DNA from 2 places in the Shewanella litorisediminis genome. Region 2 is predicted to be linked to the other one. Evidence: riboswitches for the same ligand, from Rfam matches in the RefSeq annotation. Region 2 holds a riboswitch; the other holds the start of a gene.

Region 1 (15,365 bases), 670 kb from region 2:
ATCAGGGTTTGGCGGATAAGCGCGATGGCGCCCATCAGTGAGCTTGGATAATCCTGAGTAGAGCTGCCTTTATCGAACGAGAGATAATGGTTGGCCTGGGCGCGATACACCAGGTCGTTGGCAATTTTATCGGCCAGAGAAACATGGACGCCCTGGCCACGGAAAATCCCGTCTAATTTGGCCGACTGCACGCTGGTAAAGCCATTATTTATCCAGCTTGATGCGGCATCCTTATCGGGGGCGAAAAAGTGGGCCCATTGTTTCTCAGCGTGCACTGCACCATTGGCAGCATTCCCCCCAATACGTTTTATTTCGTATACCGGTGTACTTTTGGTTTCGGTGGGATACTCAAAGCTAATGCCATATTGGGTAAAGGGGTCGATAAATCCGGGATAGATATCCAAGCCGGCCATTTCTACAATCCGTGCTCCAGCAGGAATGTCGTTTCCGGTCAGTACCCCTTTAATACGGTTGCCTTCAATCAGCAATGTACCCTTTTCCAGGGTTTGCCCCGGCGCCAGGTGTAATTTGGCGCCCTGCAGTGCAATCAGCGGAGTTGGGTCTGAGGTGAGTAATGTTTTTGCGTGGCTGCCAATGGGGAAAAGCGTCAAACCTATCAGCAGCATTGCCAAATTATTGTTATTTATCATTATGAAAGCGTCGCAGTTATTTTGGGCAAAAGTAACTGAGAGGTTAGCGGAATTCGTGGCAGAATGGCAGAACAGAAATGTAAAAAGGTTTTAGACAGAAATAAAAAAGGCCGATGTGTATCGGCCTTTTTATTTGATGACGGCTTAGATAAGGAAGTCATCCATAGAAGCGCCACCTTCAATGGCGTTCTTGAATACGGTTGGCATACGGCCCTGACCGGTCCAGGTGATTTCTTCACCCTCTACCACAATCTTATATTTGGCAGGACGAGGAGCGCGCTTTTTGGCGGCAGGTTTGGCTGCAGTCACACCCAAATCTTCAACAGACAGACCAATTTCAGCCATCTGCTTGCGGATTTCTTCAATTTTGGCGATACGTTCTGCGTTGGCTTTCAATTCTTCTTCGGCTTCAGCTTCGCGCTCGACAATGATTTTTTCGAGTTTGGCGCCAAGATCACGCAGTTCATCCAAAGACAAATCTTTAACAGCTGCTTTCAGACGACGACCGTGGGTCAAAATTTCGAGGAATTCGCTCATGGTAAACTCGCTTCCCAATTTAAATAACAAGGTAATTTTTACATCGAAGGAAATAATAGAAATAAATAATTCGATCTGCAATTAAAAAACCAAAATTATTAAGTGATAACTGTCAAAAGGATTATTTTTTGCTGCAAAATGCGTCTTTGGTCAATCCGCAGCACGGTTTCACTTTGAAAACGGTCAGTTCGGGAACTCAGCTGACATCATGGTCCAACCAATATACTTATGGGTTATGAAGACGCTTTTATCAGAAAAGATAAGCTCCGATAACCCTAAAGTCGTATTGCACCAAAGCATGCGGGATAGTTGCCCAGTCAGAGGTTATTTCTCTTTTGTATTCATTACTCGACGTTTCACTGCACCATTGTCATAAAATTCAATTCCTCCCGGCATATTGTCCTATCTCAGTACTGCAGGCAGGACTCTGTGTGAGACCGAGCTATTGGGCACATCACCTTTTGTTATATGGTTCGCACAACAGACGGTTGCCTCTCGCTTCAGTATCGGGCTGTCAAAGGTCCACGCCATGGACATTGTGGTTGATGCGACAGTAAGCAGAGTAGCGGCAGACATTCGGCATGTTCATAAATCTGGCCAGTGACAAGCCAATGAAACTCGCAAACGCTCGTTTGAGACAGGTTGACGTTTACGTTAACAGCACTTAAAGTTGCGCTATTGTGTGATGCTTACCTGTAAACAGTGGCAAGCGTCACTTCCCCAACTAAAGAAGGTGCAGGAAGGAAACCCTATGAAGATACTGGTGCCTGTAAAGCGCGTTGTCGATGCCAACGTGAAGGTGAGGGTGAAGGCCGATAACACAGACGTGGACACGGCTAACCTCAAGATGGCGATTAACCCTTTTTGTGAAATTGCCGTTGAAGAAGCAGTTCGCCTCAAAGAAGCGGGCCATGCCAGCGAAATCGTGGTGGTGAGTGTGGGCAGCAAGGCAGTGCAGGAGCAAATGCGCACCGCCATGGCCCTGGGCGCCGACCGCGGCATTCACGTCGAGGCCGACGACAACCTGCCTGCCATTTCCATTGCCAAAATTCTTAAAGCCGTTCAGGACAAAGAGCAGGCACAGCTTGTGCTGCTGGGTAAACAGTCCATCGACGGTGACAATAACCAAACCGGTCAGATGCTGGCCGCGCTGATGGATGCACCTCAGGCTACCTTTGCCTCCAAGGTGGTAGTGGAAGGTGGTGAACTGCTGGTCACCCGCGAAGTGGATGGTGGTCTGCAAACTGTGCGCCTGCCAATGCCTGCCATTGTGACCTCGGATCTGCGCCTCAATGAGCCACGCTATGCCAAGCTGCCCGATATCATGAAAGCCAAGCGCAAACCCCTCGACACCCTGAGCCCTGCTGATCTGGGTGTCACCCTGAAACAGCATCAAAAGCTGCTCAGTGTGGCGGCGCCTGCAACCCGTCAGGCCGGTATCAAGGTGTCTTCTGTTGAAGAGCTGGTGGAAAAACTGAAAAACGAAGCAAAGGTGATCTGATATGAGCATTCTCGTCCTTGCAGAACATGATAACGCCAGCCTGAAACTGGATACCGCCAAGGTTGTGAGTGCCGCCAAGGCCATCGGTGGTGATATTCACCTGCTGGTTGCCGGTCACAACTGTGGTGCTGTGGCAGATGCTGCTGCCGCCATCGATGGTGTTTCCAAGGTGTTGGTTGCCGACAATGCCGCTTATGCTGCACATCTGGGTGAAAACCTGGCCGCGCTGATGCTGGATTTGGCCGCCGGTTACAGTCACATTCTGGCCGCCGCCAGCTCAATGGGTAAAGATGCGCTGCCACGTGTAGCGGCGCTGCTCGATGTGGCTCAGCTGTCTGAAGTGGTAAAAGTGGTTGATGCCAATACCTTTGTGCGCCCCATCTATGCCGGTAACGCCATGGCAACCGTGGAGAGCCTGGATGACAAGAAGGTGATGACCGTTCGTCCAAGCGCCTTCGATGCCGCCGCCAACGGTGGCAGCGCCCCGGTGGAAGCGCTGGACAAAGTCTTTACCGCAAAGAGCGCCTTTGTATCTCAGGAGCTGACTGTCTCTGAGCGCCCTGAACTCGGTAATGCCGGTATTATCGTCTCCGGTGGCCGTGGTATGGGCAGTGGTGAAAACTTCGCGCTGCTGGAAAAGCTGGCCGACAAACTCGGCGCCGCCGTGGGTGCATCCCGCGCTGCGGTTGACGCAGGCTTTGTGCCCAACGATCTGCAGGTAGGTCAAACCGGTAAGATTGTGGCGCCACAGCTGTATATTGCCGTGGGCATTTCCGGTGCCATCCAGCATCTGGCGGGTATGAAAGACTCCAAGGTGATTGTTGCCATCAACAAAGACCCTGAAGCACCTATCTTCCAGGTGGCGGATTATGCCCTGGAAGCTGACCTGTTTGAGGCAGTGCCAAAGCTGATAGACTTGCTTTAATTTGTGATCTTGGTCACGATATGCGGCCTGGGGGTAGCTTCCCCCGGGCCGCTTGTGTTTTTATGTGCCGCACGCCTGCACACAGGCGTCCTGAGTAGAGGTGCGCCAAGCATCAGTAACAGTCAACAGGGTGATGCCGTTGACGGGCTGTGAAAGGGCATTGGCGCCGAAGTGGATGTGTGTATCACCGCCTTCCGCTGGGGCCGTTTTCGAAAGAAACGGCACTGCCATAGTATTTTCTGTCGGGATGACAGAGGTAGTAATTACTATGGAGCGCTACTGATAGGACAGGTGTTTTTGGGTATCTTTGCCGTTTCCCACCAGTTCAGTCGCCCTCCATTCGTTTAAAGCGAAGATATTTCAATGACATTGATAAGTTATGCCGACTCGGCGCTCTCCCTGTTGCCGCCGGTGGTGGCTATTGTGCTGGCGGTGTTAACCCGTAAGGTACTCTTGTCCCTTGGCCTGGGTATTCTGGTTGGCACCCTGCTGCTGAATGATTTTGCCCCCCTCGCCAGCGCCGAATTTCTGGCCCACCGGGTCACCAATCTGGTGTGGAGTGATGGCGCCCTTAACAGCTGGAACCTCTATATTCTCGGCTTTTTGTTGCTGCTGGGGATGATTACCGCGCTCATAACCGTCTCCGGCGCGGCCCGTGCCTTTGCCGACTGGGCCAGACAAAGGATCCGCTGTAAGCGCGACGCCAAGCTGCTGACCATGTTTTTGGGCTGTGTGGTCTTTATCGACGACTACTTCAACAGTCTGGTGGTGGGCTCCATTTCCCGCCCCTTAACCGACCGTTACTATATTTCCCGCGCCAAGCTCGCCTATCTGCTGGACTCCACCGCCGCGCCCGTGTGCGTGATTTCGCCGGTTTCCAGCTGGGGCGCCTACATCATTGCGCTGATTGGCGGCATCCTCGCCACCCATGGTATGAGTGAGGCGGGGCATCTGTCGGTGTTTATCCAGATGATCCCGATGAACTTCTACGCCATCTTCGCGCTCTTGCTGCTGCTGTGTGTGGCCTTTATGGGGCTGGATGTGGGGCCCATGAAGGCCCATGAGCAAAACGCCATGCGAGGCAACCTGTATGACGAGTCCAAGGGCACGCCGCCGGGCGCCAGCGCCGACCTGCCTGAGGCCGACAGCGGCCGTATTGCCGGCCTCTTTGTGCCCATCGGCACCCTGGTGTTTGCTACCTTATTTTTTATGATCCAAAGCGGCGCATCTGCCCTTGCCGATGAACAGCTGCCGTTTTCGCTGATTGGCGCCTTTGAGAAAACCGATGTGGGCGGCTCGCTGTTCTTCGGTGCGCTGGTGGGCCTGGGGGTAACGCTGGTGCAGGCCATGATGCAAAAGGTCGAAAGCAAGCTGATTATCACCGCACTCACCCAGGGCGCCCGCTCCATGGTGCCTGCGATTTACATACTGCTGTTTGCCTGGACCATTGCCGGCATTATCGGTGAGCTGGAAACCGGCAAGTTTATGGCAAGCCTTGCCAGCGGCAATATTCCCTTCGCGCTGCTGCCCGCAGCAATGTTTATCCTTGCGGGGCTTACGGCCTTTGCCACCGGCACCAGCTGGGGCACCTTCGGTATCATGCTGCCGATTGCCGCTGATATGGCCATGGGCAGTCACACGGCCATGATGCTGCCGATGCTGGCCGCTGTGCTGGCCGGCGCCGTATTTGGCGACCATTGCTCACCAATTTCGGACACCACCATTTTGTCGTCCACCGGCGCCAGCTGTCATCACATCGACCATGTGGTCACCCAGCTGCCTTATGCGCTCATTGTGGCCGTTATCAGCCTGGTGGGTTACACAGTAATGGGCTTTACCGAGTCAGTGTGGGCCGGATTTGGCGCCACCTCGGTGTTGTTTGTGCTGGCGGTGATAGGTCTTAGAATCAAGGCCGGTAAAGGCTGAATGTCAGTGACTTAACAAGACTTTTAACAATAGAAAAGCCGCTCAGTTGAGCGGCTTTTTTTGTGGCACCGTTTGCGCTGTTTTCAGTGAAGCCGCAGCTTTTTGCAGCAACGGCTTATTTCAGGCCACGGCTTATTTCAGGCCAAGGCTTATTTCAGGCCACGGCTTATTTCAGGCCGCGGCGCTCCAGCAGACCGTCGGTGGTCGGCTCCTGACCGCGGAAGTTGATATAGGCTTCCATCGGCGGCACGCTGTTACCCACTTCACGGATGGCCTTGCGATACTTCATACCAATCTCACGGTTCAGACCGCCCTGGGTTTGCACATAGGCGTAGGCGTCGGCTGCCAGAATTTCAGACCACATATAGGCGTAGTAGCTGGCGCTGTACCCGCCCGGAAAGGCGTGGGCGAAGTAGGTTGAGCGGTAACGTGGCGGTACGGCTTCAATGTCCACGCCGTGCCTTTTCAGCGCGGCGGCTTCGAAGGTGGCAACGTCTTTCAGGCTGTCACCGGCTTTCAGTGAGTGCCATTCCAAATCCACCAGGGCGGCTGACATGTACTCCAGGGTGTCGAAGCCCTGGTTGAAGCTGCGTGACTTGAGCAGCTTGTCCAGCAGTGGCTTTGGCAGTGGCTCACCGGTCTGGTAGTGACGGGCGTAGTTGGCCAGCACCTTGGGATGGGCAGCCCAGTCTTCTTCGAAGGTGGATGGGAACTCAACGAAGTCGCGGGAAACCTTGGTGCCCGCCAGTGTTGGGTATTTCACCCTGGACAACATGCCGTGGGTGCCGTGGCCCATTTCGTGGAACATGGTGGTCACTTCATCGTAGCTGACAAAGGTTGGCTCGCCGTCCGGTGCCTTCTTGATGTTCATCACGTTCACCACCACTGGTTTGTTACCCAGCAGGCCGGATTGGTCCACGAAAGAGCTCTTCCAGGCACCGCCACGCTTGCCGTCACGGGCAAAGTAGTCGGCGTAGAAGATGGCCAGGCTGGTGCCGTCTTCATCGAACATTTCATAGGCCTTTACGTCCGGGTGATACACCGGCAGATCAGGGCGTGGTTTCATGGTCAGGCCGTAGAGTTCCTTGATGGTGTAGAACACACCGTCTTCCAGCACACGGTTGAACTCGAAGTAAGGCTTGAGGCTCTCTTCATCCAGGGCGTACTTTTCCTGACGCACTTTCTCGGCGTAGAAGGCCCAGTCCCATGGCTTGAGCTCGAAGTTGCCACCGGTTTTATTGATCATCGCCTGAATGTCGGCGGCTTCTTTGCGGGTGTTGGCCACGACTTTTGGCACCATGGTGCCAAAGAGCTCGTACACGGCTTCCGGGCTGCCGGCCATTTGTGGCGCCAGGCGGTAGCTGGCCCAGTTGTCAAAACCCAGCAGGGCAGCGCGCTCGGCGCGAAGCTGTGCCAGACGGGCAACCAGCGAGGCGGTTTCGTTCTCGCCTTCCAGGCCTCGGTTGGCAGAGGCTTCGAACACGCGCTTACGCAGCTCACGGTTTTCAAGCTGTGCCAGCACTGGCTGACGGGTGGTGTTGGTGATAGACAGCAGGAACTTGCCTTCATGGCCTGCGGCCTTGGCATCGGCGGCCGCCATACGAATCGCGCTGTCAGACAGACCGGCCAATTCGGCTTCGCTGTCTACCACCACGGCGACTTCCTTGGTCAGGCGGCGCAGGCGCTGCTGGAATTCATCAGTGAGCTTGGAGTGCTCTTCGTTCAGGGCACGGATCTGGGTCTTTTGCGCGTCGGTGAGCTTGGCGCCTGCCATCACAAAGCGCTGGTGGTACACCTCAATCAGGCGCACTTCTTCTTTGGTCAGCCCCAGTTCATTGCGCTGGTTATACAGGCTCTCGATGCGGGCAAACAGGGCGGGGTTTAAGTTGATGTCATCAGAGTGAGCTGACATCAGCGGCGCCATCTTGGCCTGGAGTGCTTGCAGGGTAGGGTTGGAGTCGGTGCCGGCCAGGTTATAAAACACCTTGGAGGTGCGGGTCAGCAGGGCGCCGCTTGTTTCCATGGCAACCAGGGTGTTTTCGAAGTTGGCTGGCTCTGGATTGTTGGCAATGGCCAGGATCTCGGCCTTGTGCTCGGCAATACCCTGCAAGAGCGCGGGCTCAAAGTGGCTGTCCTTGATGGCAGTAAAGTCCGGCGCCTGATATTGCAGCGCGCTTGGTGCGAAGAAGGGGTTGTCAGCACCTATGGTCTGGACAGCGGTGGCTACATCGCCACTGTTAACGCCGCTCTGGGATGGACCAAGGGCGCAGCCGCCCAAAAAGAGAGCGCCGCCTACGGCAAGGGCGATAAGGCTTTTATGCATGGTGTCTTCCTGCTCGTTGTTGTGATTGTGATTTTTGATGACTGGCTAGGCTAGCGAGGCGGCCTTAAATAAGGCTGAATTGTTGTGGGAACTGGCACTGGGGCTGGGGCTGCGTTAAGATAACCCGGCATTTTTATCAGGGGATCTTCGCGTTGGCTCAGCTCTATTTCTACTACTCGGCAATGAATGCCGGCAAATCCACCTCGCTGCTTCAGTCATCATACAACTACCGTGAGCGGGGCATGAATACTTTGGTGCTGACCGCCGCCATTGATGACAGATATGGGGTGGGCAAGGTTGCATCACGTATTGGTATTCAGGCCGATGCCACCGTATTTGGCAGTGAAGATAACCTGATGGACTTGATTGCCACCCACCACAGCCAGCAGCGGTTGCATTGTGTCTTGGTGGATGAGAGCCAGTTTTTGTCCAAGACTCAGGTCCGTCAGCTCACCGATGTAGTGGATAAGCTCGATATCCCCGTGCTTTGTTATGGCCTGCGGAGCGATTTTCGCGGTGAACTCTTTATCGGCAGCCATTATCTGCTGGCCTGGGCCGATAAGCTGGTGGAGCTTAAAACCATCTGTTTTTGCGGCCGCAAGGCCAATATGGTGGTGCGCCGTGATGGTGCCGGTAATCCGGTGCGCGATGGCGCCCAGGTGGCTATTGGCGGCAATGAGAGCTATGAGTCCATGTGCCGTAAGCACTTCAGCGAGCTGGTGTGGGACTGATTATTTCCTGCATCAAAAAAGCGCCCAAGGGCGCTTTTTTGTTGTTCAACGTTTATCGCCAAATCAGGCGTGGGTCAGATACCACTGCCAGTCCTGATGGCCGACTTCAGCCATAAATTGCTGATATTCTGCGCGTTTGATTCTGCCGTAAATGCGGTGGAAATCCTCGCCGAGTACGGTTTTCATCCACTCTGAACGTTCAAAGTTACAGAGCGCCGACAGCCAATCGGTTGGCAGAGTTTGATGTTTGCCTTCATAGCCATTGCCCACTATGGCTGGTCCGGGCGACAACTGATTGCGGATACCATGGTGGCAAGCCGCCAAAATTGCCGCAGCGGCCAGGTAAGGGTTGGCATCCGCGCCGCAGATCCTGTGCTCCACATGGCGGCTTGGCGCAGGTCCACCGGGTACCCGGAAGGACACGGTGCGATTGTTCACACCCCAGGTCTTGGCGATGGGGGCGTAGCTCGCGCTCTGAAAACGGCGGAAGGAGTTGGCATTGGGGCAAAACAGCAGCTGGGCGTCTTCCAGGGTGGCCATCATGCCGGCAATGGATTGGGTTAACCCCGGTGTGCCTTCGGGGTTGTCGCTGGCAAACAGGTTATTGCCATCGGCATCGGCAAGACTGACGTGCATATGCATGCCGCTGCCTGCCAGCTCGCCAAAGGGTTTGGCCATAAAACAGGCCTGCATGCCGTGTTTGGCCGCGACACCCTTGACCAATCTCTTGTAACGCACCGCTTCATCCATGGCCTTGAGTGCATCGAATCTGTGCTCAAGGGTGATTTCTACCTGACCGGGCGCATATTCTGAAATAGCGGTGCGGGCCGGAATGCCCTGCACCTCACAGGCGTGGTAAAGGTCATCCAGGAAGGGTTGCAGTCGCTCCAACTCCAAAATGCCATATACCTGGGTTTGGGTTGGTCTATGGCCATCGCATTGCATCGCAGGCTGGGGTCTGCCATTGGCATCGAAGCGCTGATCCAGCAGGAAAAACTCCAATTCGGCCGCCATTACAGGGTAAAAGCCATCGGCTTGCAGGGAGTCTATTACCCTGGCCAGTACCAGACGGGGGTCGGCCACGGCCGCCGGCTGTCCGGCCTCGGGATGCATGGCAAGATGCACCTGGGCGGTGGGCTGGTTGCGCCATGGCTGCATAAGCAGGCCACCTTCGATGGGAAATGCCATGCAGTCGGCGTCGCCCACTTCCCAAACCAGCCCGGTATCTTCGACATCGTCTCCCTGAACCGTCAGCCCCAGAATGGTGCTCGGCAAAGGGCGACCGTGACGATACATGGACAGGACTTCCTCGCGGTGCAAAAGCTTGCCCCGGGGAATGCCATTGGGATCAATGATAAATACTTCGACGTGTTGAACCTGGGGATGTTTATCCAGAAAGTCTATCGCTTCCTGTGGTTTGGCAAAGGGCATAGCGGCCTCGAGTTAAGCAATCGCAGCTTGGGATACCACAGAACTCCGACAAACTTGGATTGATATTGAACATGTTGTTTTATTTATTTGACAGTATTTCTTGCCTTACCCCTGAAAGTCAATGGGGGACAACAGGCAAAAATCAGCCGGACACGCCACCTTATTCCTTGATGGGCTGAGCGTTATCCATACGCTGGATCAGCGTTAAAAGTGGGGTGTTGCCGTCATTTAAGGTGCTTTTGTGTTATCCTCCTTTGCCTCTCCAGCAATCTGTGCAGGACTTACCCCTAAATCTCAGCTGTTTCTATCAGTGTTGCCGGGGACGAGGTTCTGCCTTAGCCAAGGGAGTTACAATGGCGCTCAAATACAGTATCAATCAGCCGGTTTTCTTCGGCTCTCTCTTTCTTATCACCCTGTTGGTGGCCCTCGGTGCCATCTGGCCTGAACAGGCCCAGCAATGGTTTGGCACAGTGCAACACTGGCTCGAAGTCAAAGCGGGCTGGCTATATGTGCTCGGGGTGGCCGTCTTTCTGGTTTTTATCGTCTTTGTGATGGTGAGCCGTTTTGGCGATATCAAGCTTGGCCCCGATCATGCCGAGCCCGACTACAGCTATAAGAGCTGGATTGCCATGCTGTTTTCGGCGGGCATGGGTATTGGGCTGATGTTTTTTGGCGTGGCAGAGCCTGTCATGCACCTGATTGCCCCCCCGGACGCGGCGCCTGAGTCTATCGAGGCGGCGAGACAGGCGATGAAGATCACCTTCTTCCACTGGGGAATTCATGCCTGGGCCATTTATGCGGTGGTGGCCTTGAGTCTGGCTTACTTTGCCTATCGTCATAAGCTGCCGCTGCTGCCAAGAAGTGCGCTTTATCCCTTGATTGGCGAGCGTATTTACGGGCCTATCGGTGATGCCGTGGATTCCTTTGCGGTGCTGGGCACCATGTTCGGGGTGGCTACCTCCCTGGGCTTTGGGGTGTTGCAGGTGAACGCCGGACTGAATTTTCTCTTCGGTGATAGCGTGCCCATCGACACCCGCTTGCAGGTCGGGCTGATTGTGGTGATTACCCTGATTGCCACCGTCTCTGTGTTTTCCGGGCTCGATAAAGGGGTTAAGCGGCTCAGCGAACTGAATCTCTTCTTGGCGGTGTTGCTGATGTTGGTGGTACTGCTGGTGGGGCCAACGGTTGCACTACTGCAGGCATTTGTGCAAAACACCGGCGCTTACTTGTCTGATATCGTTGGGAAAACATTTAATCTTTATGCCTATCAGCAGAAAAATGACTGGCTGGGTGGCTGGACCTTGCTCTATTGGGGGTGGTGGATTTCCTGGTCGCCTTTTGTGGGCACCTTTATCGCCCGGGTATCCCGTGGCCGCACCATTCGTGAGTTTTTGCTGGGGGTACTCTTTGTGCCCAGTGGCTTTACCTTTTTGTGGATGACGGTGTTTGGGAATTCCGCCATCGACCAGATTATGCATCAGGGAAATACAGTACTGGCCGATGCGGTTTCCAGTGATGTGTCGGTGGCGTTGTTTGTGTTCTTCCAGCAACTGCCGCTCACGTCTCTGCTGTCGGCCGTCGCCCTGTGTCTGGTGGTGACCTTTTTCGTTACATCCTCGGATTCAGGCAGTCTGGTGATTGATAACCTCACCTCCGGCGGTGATATGTCGGCTCCTGTGTGGCAGCGGATTTTCTGGGCGCTGATGCAGGGGGTAGTGGCCTCGGTGCTCTTGCTGGCCGGTGGATTGCAGGCTTTGCAAACGGCGGCCATTGCCAGCGCCATGCCGTTTTTGTTGGTGATGCTGCTGATTTGCCTTGGGCTCTTTAAGGCGCTCCAGGATGACTGGCTTAAGCTCTCCAGCGTGCAGCTGCACCACACCAGCGTGCAGTACGCCAGCACCAACGTCGAATGGCGGGAGCGACTGAAAGTGCTGGTGAATCAGCCTTCGGCCAAGGATGCCCGCGCCTTTATTCGCGGTCCGGCGCGCCAGGCACTCAAGCAAGTAGCTTCCGCCTTTGTGAACGAAGGAATAGACGCCCGTGTGGTGCAGCAGGAAGACAGGGTCAGGTTGCTGATTGCCAGCGACAACCACCCCGACTTTGTGTATGGTCTGCGGCTTAGGCAGTACTCCAAAGTGCCGGTCCATGGCGTTGAAGAGACGGACGAAGATTTCTATCGGGTGGAAGTGTTTTTGGAGCACGGTGGTCAACACTATGACGTGCTCGGCTACACGGTAGAGCAGTTACAGGCCGATGCGGTGACTCAATATGAAAAGTATCTGCATTACCTGCATTTGTCGGTGAGTGAAGCGGTTAATCCGGGCAGCTGATGCTCATCGATTGCGCCCGGTTGATTGGCGCGTTATGCTGCGCCAATCAGAGGCTGTAATCTACTTTTATGACGCAAAGTAAACTCGATAAGGTATTGGCGGCAGAGCGCGAATACCGTGAAAAACGTGAAGGTGGCTATCGCGAAAAGGCGCTGAAGCTCTATCCCTGGGTGTGTGGCCGCTGCGCGCGTGAATTTTCCCATAAAAACCTGTCGGAACTGACTGTGCATCACAGGGACCACAATCACGACAACAACCCGCCAGACGGTTCCAACTGGGAGCTGCTGTGCCTTTACTGCCACGACAATGAGCACTCGCGCTTTGAAGAGCTTATTCGCTATGGCAGCACCCAGGAAGCCAAACAAGAGGCGGCAACTTACAATCCCTTTGCCGATCTTAAATCCCTGATGTCGAATAAGAAGTAATCACATCTTTAAATGAAAAAGGCGCCTTGCAGGCGCTTTTTTTGTTTTTGTCATTGGTCACTTTGGTCTGCCGTAAAACCGCTCAAAATCTGATTGGTTTGCCGCCTTGCTGCCCCTATACTCGGGCGGGATCACAATGATAATCAAGATGGGAATCTGACTATGACAACAGGGAATACACAGGTCTCCAAGACCCGTTCCTTTATGACGGTGTCGCTGATTGAACTGTGGGAGCGTTTTGGCTTCTACGGTATGCAGGCACTGATTGTTTACTTTATGGTGCAGCGACTTGGGTTTGCCGATGAGCGCGCCAATCTGGTGTGGAGCGCCTGCGCTGCCCTCATTTATGTGGCGCCCGCCATCGGCGGCTGGGTTGGAGACAAGGTGCTTGGCACCAAGCGCACCATGCTGCTGGGGGCGGGAATTCTCACCCTGGGTTATGCCCTGATGGCCGTGCCGACCGACAACACCTGGTTTTTGTTTTCTGCCCTTGGGGTTATCGTGGTGGGTAACGGCCTGTTTAAGCCCAATGCCGGTAATCTGGTGCGCAAGATTTACGAGGGTGACGACTCCAAAATCGACAGTGCCTTCACCATTTATTACATGGCGGTCAACGTAGGCTCGACCTTCTCCATGCTGCTCACCCCCTGGATTAAAGACTACGTAAACGCCAACTATGGCGACGGTTTTGGCTGGCACGCCGCCTTTGCCGTGTGTTTTGTCGGCCTGATTGTGGGCATTGGCAACTACATGATGATGCGCCACACCCTGGATGATTACGGCTCTGAGCCCGACCTGCGGCCAGTGGACAAAAGCAAGCTTGCGGCAGTCCTGGGCGCCTCTTTGCTGGCGGTGGTTGTGTCGGCAGTTATCCTCGAGTTTGAAGATATCGCCCGGGTATTTGTGTATGGCGCGGGCCTTGTTGTGCTGGGTATCTTCATCCACCTTATCCGCACCAGTGAAGAGAGCGAGCGGGCAGGGCTCCTGGCAGCGCTGGTACTGACGCTGCAATCTGTGTTCTTTTTTATCTTTTATCAGCAGATGTCCACCTCGCTGGCGCTCTTTGCGCTGCGAAACGTCGACTGGGACTTTGTGGTGATGGGGCAACATCTGTGGACCTGGTCACCGGCGCAGTTTCAGGCGCTTAACCCCATCTGGATCATGGTGTTAAGCCCAATTCTTGCCTGGGCCTATGCCTGGGGTGGCAAGCACAATCGGGATATCTCCATTGCGGCCAAGTTCGCCCTCGGGTTTGCCGTGGTGGCCGCGGGCTTCTTTATCTACAGCGTGGCCGGTGAATTTGCCGTGAACGGCAAAACCTCCAGCTGGGTGATGATCTGGGGCTATGGCGCTTACTCGCTGGGCGAACTGTTGGTGAGTGGTTTGGGGCTTGCCATGATTGCCCGCTATGTGCCCGTGCGCATGGGCGGCTTTATGATGGGGGCCTACTTTGTGGCGACCGGGATAAGCCAGTATCTGGGCGGTGTGGTGGCCAACTTTGCCAGTGTGCCCCAGGGGATTACTGACCCGCTGGAAACTCTAACCATCTACACCAGCCTGTTTAACAAGCTGGGTTTTGCGGCTCTGGGTTGTACCCTGATTGCACTGGCCGTGCTGCCGCTGATGCGCCGGTTAACCCAGACACACCATAGCCATAATGGCAGTTAGCCCGTCGAGGCCTGATAAGGCGTTTTGAGCGGATAGGGCTTGTTGACCCAGTGATGTTTGAATAGCGCCGCCTCGTGCGGCGCTTTTTTCTGATAAAGGAGTGCCCATGAGAATTGCAATAAGCTGGTGTGCTGCGTTGATGATAGGGGCCATTGCCAATGCCCAGGCATTGGAAATCACGGCCCTGTCCGAGCGGCTTTACCTGCACCAAAGTGAGAAAGAGGTGGAAGGCTTTGGCAAGGTCTCCGCCAATGGTCTGGTGCTTGTGGACGGTGATGAGGCCTTTGTGGTGGATACCCCCTGGACGGATGCCGACGCTGAGGCGTTGCTGGCGTGGGCAACGGCTAAAGGCTTAACCGTAAAAGCCGTGCTTGCCACCCACTGGCACGAAGACAGAGCCGGCAGCTTTGGCGTATTTGAAAAAGCCGGGATTGCGACCCTGAGTTCAGATGCAACTCAGACCCTGTTAAAAGCACATCAAAAGACGCCTGCGACCGAGACCTTCAGTGGCGACCACACACGGTATTTTGGCAACAAGGTCGAGGTGTTTTACCCGGGGGCGGGCCATGCGATGGATAATCTGGTGGTTTACCTGCCGGGCGAACAACTGCTCTTTGGCGGCTGCCTGGTGCGGGAGGCGTCAAGCCGGTCTATGGGGTTTTATGGTGACGGCTCCTTGCCTCACTGGCCTGAGTCCATGTCGCGGGTGATAGCGAAGTTTCCTGAGGTGAACACTGTGGTGCCGGGGCACGGTGCGTGGGGCGGCAGGGAACTGCTTGAACATACCAGGATGCTGGCAGAAGCTGCCCTCAAGGCGCAGTGATTGACGTGAGATCTCCCAGAGGGTTAATCGAGCCCCAGTCTCGCTTCTGACTCCAGCCACTTGGCCCTGCTGAGTGGCTGATTATTTTCACCTTC
Region 2 (15,365 bases):
TTCAGCAGGGCTGGCAGGTCGTTCACGTCCTGAATGTGGCCGTATTCTTTGGACACTTTCTCGTGCGGAACAGCAACCACTTTGGCGTCTTCACCTGACTCGTCGGTCATTTTCAGCACGCCAACAGGGCGACAACGGATCACGCTGCCAGGCTGCAGTGGGTACTGGGTAGGTACCAGCACGTCAACGGGGTCACCGTCCAGGCTCAGAGTCTGGTTCACATAACCGTAGTTGCAAGGATAGAACATAGGAGCAGTCATGATGCGGTCAACAAACAGGGCGCCGCTGTCCTTGTCCACTTCGTACTTGATAGGATCGTGGTTCTGTGGGATCTCGATGATTACATAGATATCATCTGGCAGGGATTTGCCCGCTGGCACTGCATTCAAGCTCATTTTCATATCCTTTAACGGTATTGAAATCAGATTTCAGAAAATCGGTTGGCGCGTATTATAGCGCGATTTGGCGGCTTGCCAATCAAAGGCCGCCGCCATCGGACTAAAGGCTAAGCCTCATGCCCCGGCGTGGTAACCCAGACAGACGTCCACCTCGTTGGCCGAGCCCAAAATTACCGCCACACGTTGGTGAATTTCGCTTGGTGTTATGTCCAGAATGGTCTCATAGCCGGTGCTGGCTTTGCCGCCCGCCTGTTCAACCAAAAACGCCATAGGGTTGGCTTCGTACATCAGGCGCAGCTTGAATGGCTTTTTGGGATCCTTGGTGTCTGTGGGGTAGGTGAACAGGCCACCGCGGCACAGCACCCGGTGCACATCGCCCACCATGGCTGCAATCCAGCGCATGTTGAAGTTCTTGCCACGTGGTCCTTCTTTGCCCTTGAGCAAATCGGCAATGTAGGCCTGCATGCCCGGCTCCCAGAAGCGCTGGTTGGACATATTGATGGCGAACTCGCCGGTGTCTTTACTTATTTGTACGCCGTCTACGGTCAGCAGATAGTCTCCACTTACCGGGTCGAGGGTAAAGAGCTGCACGCCCTGACCTGTGGTCAGTGCCAACATGGTGGATGGGCCGTAGAGCACGTAACCTGCCGCCAGCTGCTTGCGACCGGATTGCAGGAAGCTTTGCTCTCTCACCTCACCGCTTGGTGCTGGCAGGACCGAGAAAATGGTGCCCACCAGGGAATTGATGTCGATGTTGGATGAACCGTCCAGTGGGTCGAAGCACACCAGAAACTGACCGTCCTGGGCCAGTGGCACTATCTCATCTTCTTCTTCAGAGGCCAGCGCCTTCACCGAGCCCTGGGCAGCCAGTGCGTCTTTCAGCATGTCGTTGGTGATAACGTCGAGCTTTTTCTGATCTTCACCCTGCACGTTTTCGGTGCCGGCCACGCCCAGCACGCCGGCAAGGGCGCCACGGCGCACGGCCTGGCTGATGTCTTTGGAGGTGTTTGCCAACACGGTTAGCAGGCTGGCGAGTTCCTTACTGATAGCGCTTTGTTCGAGGGATTGGGACAGGGTCTGCATCTTGTGTCCTTCTGGTTAGACAAATTTGGGGAGGTCTTTGGAATAATTCTGGCGCTAATGATACCCGAGATTGGTGACATTTTCAGTGGCCTTTGCCATTGGCTATTACTTTGGCAGGGACAAAGTTTTCGGGCAGAATGGTTGGCTTATCTAAGGAAGGTGCGAATAAGTCCCGTGCTTGCTCTGCGTGTGCTTAGAGTGGATAGATGCAAGGCACAGTTCGCAGCGAATGGCCCTAGTCCTTCGCAAGAACTGTAACGCAGCAGATACCTCTGTAAGTCATGCCCTGCGGGGCTTTGATAGCAACACCATTTCGGCGTTATTCAACTTCAGCAGGCCTCGGCATGCCCTCAGTTGAATGCCTTGAACTGTCGCTGCTATCAAAGCCAGAGCTGTGCGACGACTTGTTCGCACCTTCCCTAAACAGCCGACAGCTGTTTAGAAATACACACCTCACGAACCACACATGGAACAAACAATGATTAAAAAAATCGTGGCTTCATTGATGCTGGCGGGCGTGGCCGTCTCCATTCAGGCGGCGCCGGCCTTCCCGGGCGCAGGCACTGAGCCTCTGGCAATCGAACGCATGTATGCATCCCCGGCGCTGGCGGGCAGTAGCCCACGTGGTCTGGCCCTGTCTCCCGATGGCAGCAAGGTTACCTTTTTGAAGGGCCGCGCCGACAATCAGCACTTTTACGATCTCTGGCAGATGGACGTGGCGAGCGGCAAGGTAAGCCTGCTGCTGGATGCCGACAAACTGGCAGGTGGCGAGCTTTCCGATGAAGAAAAGGCTCGCCGCGAGCGTCAGCGCATTTATGGCCAGGGCATTATGGAATACTTCTGGGCCAAAGACGGTGAGGCGCTGCTGATCCCGGCCGCTGGGCAGCTGTATTACTTCACACCCAATAGCGGCGATGTGCGCCTGCTCGCCACCGGCGAAGGCTTTGCCACCGACGCCAAGCTGTCACCCAAGGGCAAGTATGTCTCCTTTATTAAGGAGCAAAACCTCTATGTGTATGAATTGGCGAGCAATAAGCTTACTCAGCTGACCAAGGACGGTGGCGGCGCCATCAAAAACGGCATGGCTGAGTTTGTGGCCCAGGAAGAAATGGACCGCATGACCGGCTACTGGTGGGCGCCTGACGAAGCGCGCATCGCCTTTACCCGTATCGACGAGTCGCCGGTGGAGCTGGTGACCCGCAATGAAATCTATGCCGATGGCATTAAGCTCACCGAGCAGCGCTACCCCTATGCCGGTAAGGCCAACGTGGAAATCGCCCTGGGGATTGTCACCCTGGATGGCGGCAACACCAACTGGGTAGACCTTGGCAAAGAGAAAGACATTTACCTGCCGCGGGTGAAGTGGCTGCCAAACAGCACTGAGCTCAGCTTCCAATGGCAGAGCCGTGACCAGCAGACCCTGGAGCTTCGTAAAGTGGCGGTGGACAAACCCGGCAAGAGTCAGCTGCTGGTGAAGGAAACCAGCAAGGCCTGGGTAAACCTCAATAACGACCTGCGCTTTTTAAAAGAGAGCGGCGATTTTCTTTGGGCCTCAGAACGCGATGGTTACAACCATATTTACCTGTTCGATGCCAAGGGTAAGGTGAAACGTCAGCTTACCAAGGGTGACTGGACCGTAGATGAAATTGCTTACGTTGATGAAACAGCCGGTATTGTTTACTTCAGTGGTCGCAAGGACAAGGTCACCGAGCGTCATCTGTACCGGGTGAGCCTCAAGGGCGGCGAGATTGAACGGCTCTCAACTGCGGCCGGTATGCACGGCACCGTATTTGCCGAAAACAGCCCAGTGTATTTGGATTACTTCAACAGCCTGTCGCAACCGCCGCAGGTGAGTTTGCATGATGCGGCCGGTAAGTATCTGGCCTGGGTAGAAGAAAACGCCGTGAAGGACGGCCATCCACTGTATCCCTTTGCTGGCCTGTGGCAGCTGCCCGAGTTTGGCACGCTGAAGGCTGACGATGGTCAGGCGCTGCATTACCGTTTGTTCAAGCCGGTAAACTTTGATGCCAGCAAAAAATATCCCGTGGTGGTGCGGGTTTACGGTGGTCCCCATGCTCAGCTGGTGACCAACAGCTGGAGCGAGCAGGATTACTTTACCCAATATTTGCTGCAAAACGATTATCTGGTATTTCAGCTGGATAACCGCGGCTCGGCCCATCGCGGTACTAAGTTCGAGTATGTGATCTATCAGAATCTTGGTGATGCTGAGGTGCGTGACCAGATGGCGGGAGTGGATTACCTGCGCACGCTTCCCTTTGTTGCTGGCGACAAAGTGGCGATTTATGGCCACAGCTACGGCGGTTATATGGCGTTGATGAGTCTCTTTAAGGCGCCAGGTCACTTTAAAGCGGCCATTTCCGGTGCCCCTGTAACAGATTGGCGCCTTTACGATACCCATTACACCGAGCGCTACATGGGTCATCCGGAACGCAATAACGAAGGCTACGACAAGGCGAGCGTGTTTCCCCATGTTGGCGGTTATCAGGGCGGGCTCTTGATGTATCACGGTATGGCCGATGATAACGTGCTGTTTGAAAACTCGACCCGGGTTTACAAGGCGCTGCAGGACGAAGGAAAGCTGTTCCGTATGGTGGATTACCCCGGCTCCAAGCATTCGATGCGTGGCGAGAAGGTACGCACCCACCTGTATCGCACCCTGGCGGACTTCCTGGATACTGAGCTCAAGCGTTAACCTGGCTGCAGCTTAAGCACTTAGTTTAGCCCACTGAAAAGGCCTGTCGATGACAGGCCTTTTTTTGATGCTTGTTGGTACTACTCGAGTAAGCTTGTCGCGCTTCAGCCAATGACCGCTTGATAAAATTCAGCCAATAAAAAAGCCAATCCGAAGATTGGCTTTTTTGTTCAGGGTTAACCCTTACTCGTCCAGGTTACCGCAGAAGCGATAGCCTTCACCGTGGATAGTGGCAATGATTTCCGGCGTGTCCGGCTGGCTTTCGAAGTGCTTGCGGATACGACGGATAGTCACGTCTACGGTACGGTCATGTGGTTTGAGTTCACGGCCGGTCATCTTCATCAAAAGATCGGCGCGGCTCAGGATCTTGCCTGGGTTTTCAACGAAGTGCAGCATTGCACGGAATTCGCTGCGTGGCAGTTTATAAGACTCACCGGATGGGCTGACCAGAGAGCGGCTGTTGATTTCCAGGCTCCAGTCATTGAAACGATAAACCTCGACCGCGGCTCTTTCTTCGACTTCGGCGCCAGCGCTATTGACGCGAGTCAGAAGGTTACGGGCACGAATGGTCAGCTCACGTGGGTTGAACGGCTTGGTAATATAATCGTCCGCGCCAATTTCAAGACCCAGGATCTTGTCCACTTCGTTATCACGGCCAGTCAGGAAGATCAGGCCAATGTTGTTGATTTCACGCAGTTCGCGCGCCAACAACAGACCGTTTTTACCCGGCAGGTTGATATCCATCACCACCAGGTTGATCTTGTTTTCCTGCAAGGCTTTATGCATTTCTGCGCCATCGTTGGCCTCAGTCACCACATATCCCTCGGCCTCAAAAATACTTCTTAATGTATTACGGGTAACGGCTTCGTCTTCTACGATCAGAATGTGCGGATTTTGCATAATCAAGTACCTAAATTTAAAACAAATCTGTGCTAATCGGGTGTGTCGGCTGGCTGTCAGCCAGGCCCTGCTTTTTTATTCCGGCAAGACCCAAATAACCTGAGGAGGTAAAGAGACAACGCCTTAGAGGCACACTCTACGACTAGTTCAATAATCTTTCCGCAGGGGAAAGTGCGAACTGTACCCACTTCGATAAAAAACAACTTGCTGAAGTTCCCAAGTCGTTATTTTTTTTCAAAGTATAAATGTTAAATTGAATATGGATCACATTTTGTACAGTTGTTTAGCCAAGTTACTGACATCAGCGGAAAATCTGTAACAGCCTGTATCAAATGAACGGCTGGATGATTTGGATGGCTAACGCTGTCAATTGTACTCGTTTTAGGCATTTGTTAACAATTGAAATGTTAACAAATCCATTGTGGCAGCCGATTAATTATCATTAATATTAATTATGTTTTTGAAAAATATATGAATATACGCTTATTGAAATGAGATCCAGCTCACAAGGCTAGGCAGCGTAACAGAGTCTGCTAAACTAGCTCAGGTTCTTTTGCATGATTATCACGACATGGAAAATCATTCTCACACGCTCTGGAACATCTATCAGTCGGCAAGTTTCTTGTTGACTCAACACCTTTCTCCACACGCACACTTTGCCATTATCACTGCCTACAACCCCTTGGGTGAACTTCTGGATGCCTGCCAAAACCGTTTGCTTGACCGGCAACTGTTAAGGGATATAGAAGCGTTGGGCGTGCCTTATCGCGCCCTTATTGGCACCAATGATCAGCTGTCCCACATGGAAAAAAGCTGGGCTGTGTTTTTGGAGCAAGAGGACAGTATCCGTTTGGCCCATAAATACCGGCAAAATGCGCTCTACTATGTGATGCAGGACGAGCTGATGTTGCTTCCTTGCCGGATGGGCAGCGCACCGCAGACATTGGGGTCGTTCCGCTCCCGGGTGAGACTGGTGCATGAGCTGCCTGAGTTGGTGCCAACCGACGGGGCAGAAGGTCAGGCATCATTGGGATTCCAGTTTCTGTGAACACAGCATTTTTTCAACTTGCATAATTTCGCATTGACTTGAATACCGCTTTATTGCTACTTTTTTCGTCCCTTCCCCGCGGAAGGCACAGAAGAGGAGCGCCAACTAGGTAGCAGGTTTGAGGAGCAATCACTCCAAAGACGGCCTGTGAGGGAGATTGGCGCCGAGGCGAAACCGCTTGCTTGAGTGCGTTTTGTCGGTCGTTCAGGCTGAATCCTGACGATTGTCACCTGTTAATTGGTGGAGAGCTTCTGGTGACGATCGCTTTTCCCTCCTTTTGGGGTGCCGTATCTTTGCACCAGGCTCTTCGAACGAAGTCAGTTCGGAGATTACTCATGAAAACCCGTTTTACCTTGAATGTCGCTGTCTTCCACTCGATGGAGGTGTGCTGATGTCTCTGGTTGTAGCCAAGTTCGGTGGCACCTCGGTCGCCGATTTCAATGCCATGTCACGCTGCGCCGCCATAGTGTTGGCCAATCCTGCTACCCGTTTGGTGGTGGTCAGTGCATCCAGCGGTGTGACCAATCTGCTGGTGGAACTGACCCAGGCCACAGTCACCGATGAGCGTCGGCTGCAGCTGCTAAAGCAGATTGCCCAAATTCAATACGCCATCCTCGATAAGCTGGAGCGCCCTCAGGATGTGGCAGCCGCCCTCGATGCCCTGTTGTCGCGCATTGCCAGCTTGAGCGAGTCATTGGTGCTCAATCGCAGCAAAGCCATCATGGATGAGCTCTTGTCCATGGGAGAGCAATGTTCCGCGCTGCTGTTTTCGGCGGTACTGAGGCAGCAAGGTGCCAAGAGCAGCAGTTTCGATGTGCGTCAGGTTATGCGAACCGACAGCCACTTCGGCCGCGCCGAGCCGCAGATTGAAGACATAGCGATGCTGGCCAGGGATTTCCTGCAGCCATTGCTCGAACGGGACATAGTGGTGACACAGGGCTTTATCGGTGCCGATGCCGAAGGCCGCACTACTACCCTGGGCCGTGGTGGCAGCGATTATTCCGCTGCGCTGTTGGCAGAAGCTCTGCGTGCGGACGCGGTAGAGATTTGGACCGATGTGGCGGGTATTTACACCACAGATCCCCGTTTGGCCCCCAACGCCAGACCCATTGCCGAAATCAGTTTTAACGAAGCGGCCGAAATGGCTACTTTCGGTGCCAAGGTATTGCACCCTGCCACCATTTTGCCGGCCGTACGTCAGCAAATTCAGGTGTTTGTAGGTTCAAGCCGCGAACCTGAAAAGGGCGGCACCTGGATCCGCCATCAGGTGGAGAATCCCCCAATTTACCGCGCCGTGGCCGTGCGCCGCGACCAGACGCTGCTGAACCTGCACAGCCTGCAAATGCTCCATGCCCGTGGTTTTTTGGCTGAGACCTTTGCAACCCTGGCACGTCATAAAATCTCGGTTGACCTTATCACCACCTCAGAAGTAAACGTGTCACTGACGCTGGATAAAACCGGCTCGGACTCCACTGGCAGCGGTTTACTCAGTGAAGCCTTACTGCAGGAACTGTCCCAACATTGCCGGGTGCGGGTTGAGGACAACCTCGCGCTGGTGGCCATTATCGGTAACCGTATCGCCAGCACGCCGGGGATTTGTCGACAGGTGTTTACCGTGCTCGAAAACCATAATGTGCGGATGATTTGCCAGGGCGCGAGCCCCCATAACCTGTGCGTGCTGGTGGCCGAGAGTGAAGCGGCACAGGTCGTGAAGGCACTGCACGAGAATCTGTTTGAAGGTCAGGCATAATGCGGGTCGATAAACACGACGTTCGGGTGGGTGAGCTGGCTGCGGGTCAGCCACTGTCTTTGCCTGTGTATCGCTTTAAAGGCAAGGGTGCAGGACCCAGTGTCTATATTCAGGCCAACGTCCATGGCGCCGAGGTGCAGGGCAATGCGGTGATCTATCAGCTGATGAAACTCCTTGAGCACTATGAGCTTTTTGGGGATATCAGTCTGGTGCCGCTGGCAAACCCACTGGGTATTAACCAAAAAAGCGGCGAGTTTACCCTTGGCCGTTTCGACCCTATTACCGGGGTGAACTGGAACCGCGAGTATCTGGACCATGGGTTTAATATTGAGGTCTGGTATCAGGAGCACGCCCATCTGGATGACGGGTCGCTTATCACTGCGTTTCGCGCCACCCTGGTCGAAGAGTGTGCCCGCAGACTGAATAATCCCTGGGGTGTGACCACAGGGCACAGGCTTGCGGTAACCCTGCAATCCATGGCCCACAAGGCCGACATAGTGCTCGACCTGCATACCGGCCCCAAGTCATGTAAACATCTGTATTGCCCGGAATATGAGCGCAGTGCTGCTCAGTATTTCTCAATCCCCTACACCTTGCTCATACCCAACAGCTTTGGCGGCGCCATGGATGAAGCGGCTTTTGTTCCCTGGTGGACACTGGCTGAGGTGGCCTCCATCCATGGTCGTGAACTGGGGGTTAAGGTCTCGGCGTTAACCCTGGAGCTTGGCAGTCAGGAGCGTATTGACCTCGACGATGCGCTGGAAGACGCAGAAGGTATTCTGGCTTACCTCAGTCATCGCGGTGTTATAGCCGAAACTGTGCCGCCCAAGCCCATGAAACGCTATGGCTGTTTCCTGAAAAACTACCGCAAGTTTCATGCTCCCAAGGCGGGCATGGTGGAATACCTTGGCAAGGTGGGCGTGCCGATGAAGGCCAGTGAACCTCTGGTGAACCTGTTAAGACTGGATCTTTACGGGACAGGTGAAGAGCTGACTGTGCTGCGTCTACCGGAAGATGGGGTCCCCATACTGCATTTTGCCTCGGCTTCGGTGCATCAGGGGACAGAGCTTTATAAGGTGATGACCAAGGTCTTTGAGCTGTAAGCAGATGGTTGGCGATAAAAAAACACCGGACTTAAGTCCGGTGTTTTTTTATCGTGCCATTTCAATCAGGGTTTTACCGCCCGCACTATGGGGTTTTGCAGACTTATCAGGGTCTCAGTGGACTGAATTTCGGCGATGGACTGGATGCGATTAATCAGCACATGTTGCAGGCTGTCGATGGACTGGCACATGACTTTCACGAAGATGCTGTAGTTGCCCGTGGTGTAGTAGGCCTCTACCACTTCTTCCAACGCGTTGAGTTTGGAAATGGCGGCAGGGTAGTCACCGGCACTTTTAAGGTTGATACCAATAAAACAGCAAACGTCGTAACCCAGGGCTTTGGGATTTACAGTGATTTGGGCGCCGGTAATGATGCCGGCCTGCTTCATCTTTTCTACCCGCACATGGATGGTGCCGGCGCTGACCCCAAAGCGCTTTGCCAACTCCGCAAAGGGAGTGCGGGCATCGGCCATCAGGGCCTCGAGGATCTGATTGTCCAACTGATCGCGCTGAAATGATGTATCCACTGCTAACTGCTCTAACTACCGAATGATTGAACAATAATTTACGGGCTTCAGTGTTTTTTTTCCAGTGAAAAGGTGGCTTTACTGGTTAGCCGTTGCTTCAGCGAAGGGAACTTCGGCATTGAAGGTCAGTGCCTCGCCGCTGTAAGGATGGGTGAAGCTTAAACTGGCGGCATGAAGCAGTAAGCGATCGGCAAGTGACTTCGCCAGTGGGTCGGCATAAAAGCCGTCACCGAGAATGGCATGCCCCAAGGCCATCATGTGTACCCTGAGTTGATGACTGCGGCCGGTAACGGGTGTCAGCCTTACCAGAGTCGAGCGTTTACCATAGCTGATGACTTCAACATGGGTGAGGGAGGGTTTACCAATCTCATGGTCCACTTTCTGCTTGGGTCTGTTGGGCCAATCACAAATCAGCGGCAAATCAACGCTGCAATTGGCTTTCACATGGCCTGCCACCCGGGCAAAGTAAATTTTATGGGTTTCGCGGTCGCGAAATTGGCGTTTGAGCTCAACCTCAGCACTCTTTCGCAGGGCATAAACCATGACGCCGGAGGTCGCCATATCGAGGCGGTGAACCACCTGGCTATTGGGATGTTCGGCCTTAATCCGACTCCAGGCGCTGTCATGGTGGATGGGATCCCGGCCGGGTACCGACAATAAGCCGCTGGGCTTATTGATCACTATGATGTCCTTGTCCTGATGCAATATATCCAGCCAGGGGGTGGTGGGTGGATTGTAGCTGAAATCGTCCATCATGGTTCTCGGTACGGCCTTAGGGGCGCTTAAGATACCCAAGGGGGCAAAGGGCGGCAAGCATAAAGCAGGCTTTCTTGGTTCTTTGCTTCCACTCCTTCGCCGATATTGATTAAATAACACAAAAATAAAGACTGAGTAACAAAGCGAACAGCATGTTTAATAATAAAAAATACCGCCTCGGCCCCTACATGGTTATCCCTGAGCGGTGTGTAATAACCAACAATGGTTCCGACACCAAACTCGAATTTCGGGTCATGCAGGTATTGGTGTGCCTGCTTGAGCGAGCCGGTCGCCCCGTCACTCGGGATGAGCTGATTAAGGAAGTGTGGCGCGGTGGCCAGGTGTCAGACAACGCCATCAACAGGATTGTCGCTCAGCTGAGAAATGCGTTGGGCGATGATGCCCGTACCCAGCAAGTCATTCAAACTGTCCCCAAGGTCGGTTATTTGCTGATAGCGGAGGTGGAACCACTCGAGAGTCAACCTGTAACGCTGCCGGTCGCGACACTCCTTCCTGAACCCCACCATGTAAAGGCTCCCGAGGCAGCGATAGAAGCTGAGGGCAGTAAGCAGCTGAATTCGCCGAACACATCGGACAATAAGCCGGTCACTGGTCAGTCAAAGCATAGCTATCTTGTTCTGGCGGCCTATGCGATGGCGGGTGTACTCCTGTCGCTGTTGGCATTTGTGGTCTGGGATAGCGTGAGTCAAAGCCGCGAGGCGAAGTCCGAACCTGTGCAAGACAGCATTGCTTCTTTACTGCCTTTAACTTCACTTGAAGGGCAGGAGGTAGATCCTGTGTTGTCACCTGATGGCAACAAGCTGGCATTCGCCTTTCGGGATCTCAGTGCCAGTGAGTGGCGAATTCTGGTGCAGGATCTTACCACAGGGCAAGTTTCGCTGGCAGACAACGCCCCCACCGCAAATAACCAGCGCCACCCAGCCTGGAGCGATGATGGCGGCCATCTGGCGTACTTGAATTTCGATGGAAAAGGGCGTTGTGAACTCGTGCTGTTGGACTTGCTGACCCGACACGCGAAAGTCGTTTCCGAATGCGATAAAGCGACCCAATCCAGTGCGCTGGCGATAAGAGGGCAGGAGCTGTACTTTGTGGACTCTGATGGCGTTGGCGATTTTAAAAAGATCTATCAGGTTAACCTCAACACCCTCAAGAAAGAGCAGCTAAGCCGTCCCCACAGCATTGGCCGTGGCGATTATGGTCTGAGCTTATCTCCGGATAAGTCTCAAATGGCGGTGCTGAGAAACTTAAGCTGGTTTGATACCCAGTTGATGGTGTTTAACTTCAGCACCGGTGAGTGGCGTCAGGTGCTCAAGGTGGGCTACCCCTTGAAGAGCGTAGCCTGGTCGCAAGATGGTAAGGGACTCATTTATCGCGCCGAAGAAGGGCAGCTGCACCGTTACGATTTGGACACGGGAGAGCGTGTTCGCCTGACCAAGATACTGCAGGAAATCAACTCACCCCGCTCTAACAGCAAGGGCCAAACGGCTGCCGTCGTAGGCGAGCTGATGGAGGAGGAGCTGTGGCATTGGTCAGTACCGGGCAATACCAAACCCGAACCATGGGTGTCATCCAGTCGACGTGATTATCGCGGCGCCATGAGTCCCGATGGGGCATTAACTGCCTTCGTGTCTAATAGAACCGGCCTGCCACAAATATGGCTAAGGCGGATAAATGGTGAAGAAATAAAGCTTACCCATTTCGACAGGTTTTCATTTATAGACGAGTTGACTTTTTCCCCTAACGGTAAATTATTGGCAGGCACCATTAATGGTGCTGCCTTTACTTTGGAACTCGCCAAATCCGAGATTCATTTTATTCCGGGAAGAACATCTGTCAGAAATATTTCATTTGGGATGAGTGCAGATGAATTGGTTATGTTTTCATCAGAGGCCGGTAAGCGGCAAATTCAGCTGGTGGATATGAATACTGGAAAGATGCTGAATCTATTGGCAGAAAATGGTTTTTCCGGAAAGTTCGATAGAGTCTCCGGCGAGTTTTATTATTCGAAAATGAACAGTTCAGGTATATGGAAGTTAACCCAAGGCGTGGAGACGCAAGTAACCGATAAGGTAACCCCACTTTTTTCCGGTGGTTGGCATGTGGCCGATGGCAGAATCTGGTATCTGAAGAGTGAGGAAGGATTAACCAAACTAATAGAGCTGGACGTCAATCATGCCAGGGAGAACGCGCATCCGATACCAATTGCCAATGTGTCTATGAACACATTATCAATGACAAACAATAACCAAGTGCTTTTATCCGTGCTGGCCAATGCCAATACGGATATTTTTATTGTGAAATAAATCAATGGCATATCTGTTAGTCACTTTTTCGTAACCTTTTCCTTGTCGCCAAATCTGAACGCCCGGGCCTACTGTTGAACCCATCAACTGGCCCGGTTGCGCACAACAAAGACGCCTTACCCTGAGTCGCTTTGATTTGCTATTCCGCTGGTCGCAAAAAGCAATGGCGCATCCCCGTGGCCGGGTCGGTTGATAATTAATGTATTAACTGTGGGATATGTGAGTCTCCCCATGTCGTTTATCGATTGGAAAGTGACTCTCGGTATTCTGCAGCCATTTATCAGCCTTGTTTCATTAAGCCCTTTTTTGGCGTGGAGAGTTTTGGTCATGAAAAAGTATATCACTATGTTATCAGCTGCAGCCCTTTCAACTGTCTTTGCTGTGCCATTTTACATGTCGCATGTAGAAAACAAGCAGCAGGAAGAAACTCCCAAGCTTGCTATTTGTGAGCCATTTCCAGATTGCATTATTTATCGTGTAGATGACAACGGCGAATTGACACAAGAGCGTTAATTAAGTTGGCAAACACCGGTTGTGATTTATTCCCTATTTTAATTAGCGAAGTATGTCGTTAATTGAATACCTGCGAAATAAAAGAAGGTAGCTTATGTGGTCTATCAGTCTATATATCGTGGGGGCACTGAGTGGATTATTTATAATCTATTACGTGTTCATCAATGTGGTTCTTGCGTCCGAGGAATCATGTTTGCTCGACCAAAAGGACGACTAAATCTCCCTTTCCGCCAAAGCCGGCACCTTGAGTATTCTTGGTGCCGCTTTTTATTTGGGCTAGAGACCGGCATCTCTTAAGTGCATGATGGCAAAGGTCCACACCACAAATGCCAGGGTGCAGTGTACCAGCGCATAAAATCCCTGGTCGAGACGCCGCATTCCCCGGGAATGCCAAATAAGCCAGCCGTGGGCAATCAGGATGAGAGGGTACATCGCCAGTAAAGGATAATAAAAGATGGGGTTACCCAGCCCTGCGATGGCGCGCCCCAACAGAGCCCACAGCACAATGAAGCCTGTCATCAGGGGCGGGATGGCATTTCGGTATTGATCCGGGTACGGAAACATAGTCAATCCAGAGGTTTGCGGCAGATGATTGTGGCTTTATAGGCGCCGCTGCCACCGGGTGTCTCGGGTGTGTCCTCACCATAATACAGTTGCTCCCAGTCAGTAAAGCGCTCTGTGAGTTCGTTAGTGCCCAGCAGGAATGCCGGATTTCTGGGTCTGCCGATACTGGCCTGTGCTTCGGTGAAGGTTTCATAAACCAGTATTCCACCTGGCAATACAGAATCCCGAATCCATGGCCAGAGCGGCCGGTGCAGGTAATTGAATACCAAAACCACGTCGAACTGTCCCAGAGAAGCTGTGACTCCTTGCTCAAGGTCGAACTGCTGTATGTCGGCTCTGGGATTCTCTTGTATCTGGGACGGAAGCGAGGCGGTTATCCGATCGACAAAACTGACACTGTGTCCACGCTCCAGAAACCACATACCGTTGCGGCCTGTACCACAGGCCAAATCCAGCACACGCAATGGTTGCATCGGAGCAAACCATTGAGGGAATGCATCGAAAAGTGCTGAGGGGGCAAGGGTCATCCTTTGATTTCCTTGCGGCTTTCTATACGGCGTCTGTGCCAGATGGAGTAATGCCTGAGTCCAGCGGGGCCATGGGACACCAGCACAGAAAGCAGCAAAATGACCACAAACAGCAGAGCTTTATGCTCTGGAAAAGGCACGAACAGGCACAGCAGCCCCAGCTTGGCCAGGGTGAGCACCCCTTTCAGTTGGATAAGCCAGCGCCAGTCACGCAGAATTTCCCAGCCCATCAAGAGGCTGCCACTTACAACGGCTAATAGCCAAAAGTCTTGCCACTCGGTCTTGGCAAGATGGAACAGCACGCCACCACCCACACCACAAACCCCGAGCAAGTGCAGTGCCCTGAGGCTGGTTTTACCTATACGCTGGATCCAAAAACTGGATTCGGAGAGCTCTTTGTTGGCCATTTGCTGTATCTGCTGACATTGATAATGGCAGCATACCAGCTGTGTGCATACCGTGGGAGTTCTGCGGCAATAAACCAACAAATCTGATGTCTTTTTATTGATAAAGTGTTGCCCCGTCGACATTTTTACCGTGGCGCCTGTGATCGGCTTCAATCATTGACGGAAAAGCTTGCCTGCACCGGCAATTAGCAATTTGCAAAGGATTTTTGGTGGAAAGACTGTGACTCACCCGAAAAAATACCCCTTTAGATAGTGCTACTATTTTTACGGTGGTTAGTGTTTTGCTCCGAATATTAAGAGTAATTAAGCGTAAAACACGCCATTTAAATACCTCTTTATAAGTAGTTTTTGGAGGAACACTTATGTTCACGGGAGCGATGAAAAAAACGGTACTGGCGGCACTGATCTCCGGGATCATGGCGGGCACTGCATGGGCGGGTGCCGATAACCTGGCCGATTTCCACGGTGACAACGGTTGCGACAGCTGTCACCAAAGCGACAAAGGACCCAGCAACGACAACCTGACCTTTGAAAACGGCCAATGCGTCAGTTGCCATGGCAGCCTTACTGAAGTAGCCGAAGGAGAGCGCGAAGGCATTGTCTCTCCCCACAAATCACACCTGATTGGCGATATTGCCTGTACCAGCTGCCACAAAGGCCACGAAAAGTCTGTTACTTACTGCGATGCTTGCCATAACTTCGGTTATGAGATCCCCTTCGCCGGTAAGTGGGAGCGCAAGTTTGTGCCTGTG

The links. A riboswitch is a leader RNA that binds a small molecule or an ion and turns the genes downstream of it on or off. The one in region 2 is predicted to bind lysine.
Region 1: linked by a shared signal. The riboswitch ahead of JQC75_RS05745 (Na+/H+ antiporter NhaC family protein) and the one ahead of lysC (lysine-sensitive aspartokinase 3) in region 2 are both predicted to bind lysine.

The regions. Positions count from the first base shown of each region.
Region 1 is NZ_CP069213.1:1,302,760-1,318,124, forward strand. It holds gene JQC75_RS05725 (amidohydrolase family protein) at 1-650, opposite strand, end outside; gene JQC75_RS05730 (H-NS histone family protein) at 795-1,187, opposite strand; gene JQC75_RS05735 (electron transfer flavoprotein subunit beta/FixA family protein) at 1,939-2,688, shown strand; gene JQC75_RS05740 (electron transfer flavoprotein subunit alpha/FixB family protein) at 2,690-3,613, shown strand; lysine riboswitch at 3,701-3,900, shown strand; gene JQC75_RS05745 (Na+/H+ antiporter NhaC family protein) at 3,977-5,539, shown strand; gene JQC75_RS05750 (M3 family metallopeptidase) at 5,706-7,862, opposite strand; gene JQC75_RS05755 (thymidine kinase) at 8,015-8,593, shown strand; gene JQC75_RS05760 (glutamine synthetase family protein) at 8,657-10,024, opposite strand; gene JQC75_RS05765 (BCCT family transporter) at 10,378-12,354, shown strand; gene JQC75_RS05770 (YajD family HNH nuclease) at 12,423-12,779, shown strand; gene JQC75_RS05775 (peptide MFS transporter) at 12,942-14,447, shown strand; gene bla (subclass B1 metallo-beta-lactamase) at 14,554-15,270, shown strand; gene JQC75_RS05785 (DUF1289 domain-containing protein) at 15,294-15,365, opposite strand, start outside.
Region 2 is NZ_CP069213.1:628,048-643,412, forward strand. It holds gene ppa (inorganic diphosphatase) at 1-395, opposite strand, end outside; gene JQC75_RS02770 (class 1 fructose-bisphosphatase) at 513-1,481, opposite strand; gene JQC75_RS02775 (S9 family peptidase) at 1,987-4,194, shown strand; gene arcA (two-component system response regulator ArcA) at 4,378-5,094, opposite strand; gene JQC75_RS02785 (DUF3293 domain-containing protein) at 5,666-6,142, shown strand; lysine riboswitch at 6,226-6,401, shown strand; gene lysC (lysine-sensitive aspartokinase 3) at 6,534-7,892, shown strand; gene JQC75_RS02795 (succinylglutamate desuccinylase/aspartoacylase family protein) at 7,892-8,995, shown strand; gene asnC (transcriptional regulator AsnC) at 9,061-9,522, opposite strand; gene rluA (bifunctional tRNA pseudouridine(32) synthase/23S rRNA pseudouridine(746) synthase RluA) at 9,601-10,275, opposite strand; gene JQC75_RS02810 (winged helix-turn-helix domain-containing protein) at 10,533-12,602, shown strand; gene JQC75_RS02815 (hypothetical protein) at 12,834-13,115, shown strand; gene JQC75_RS02820 (hypothetical protein) at 13,392-13,679, opposite strand; gene JQC75_RS02825 (class I SAM-dependent methyltransferase) at 13,682-14,152, opposite strand; gene JQC75_RS02830 (hypothetical protein) at 14,203-14,613, opposite strand; gene fccA (fumarate reductase flavoprotein subunit FccA) at 14,976-15,365, shown strand, end outside.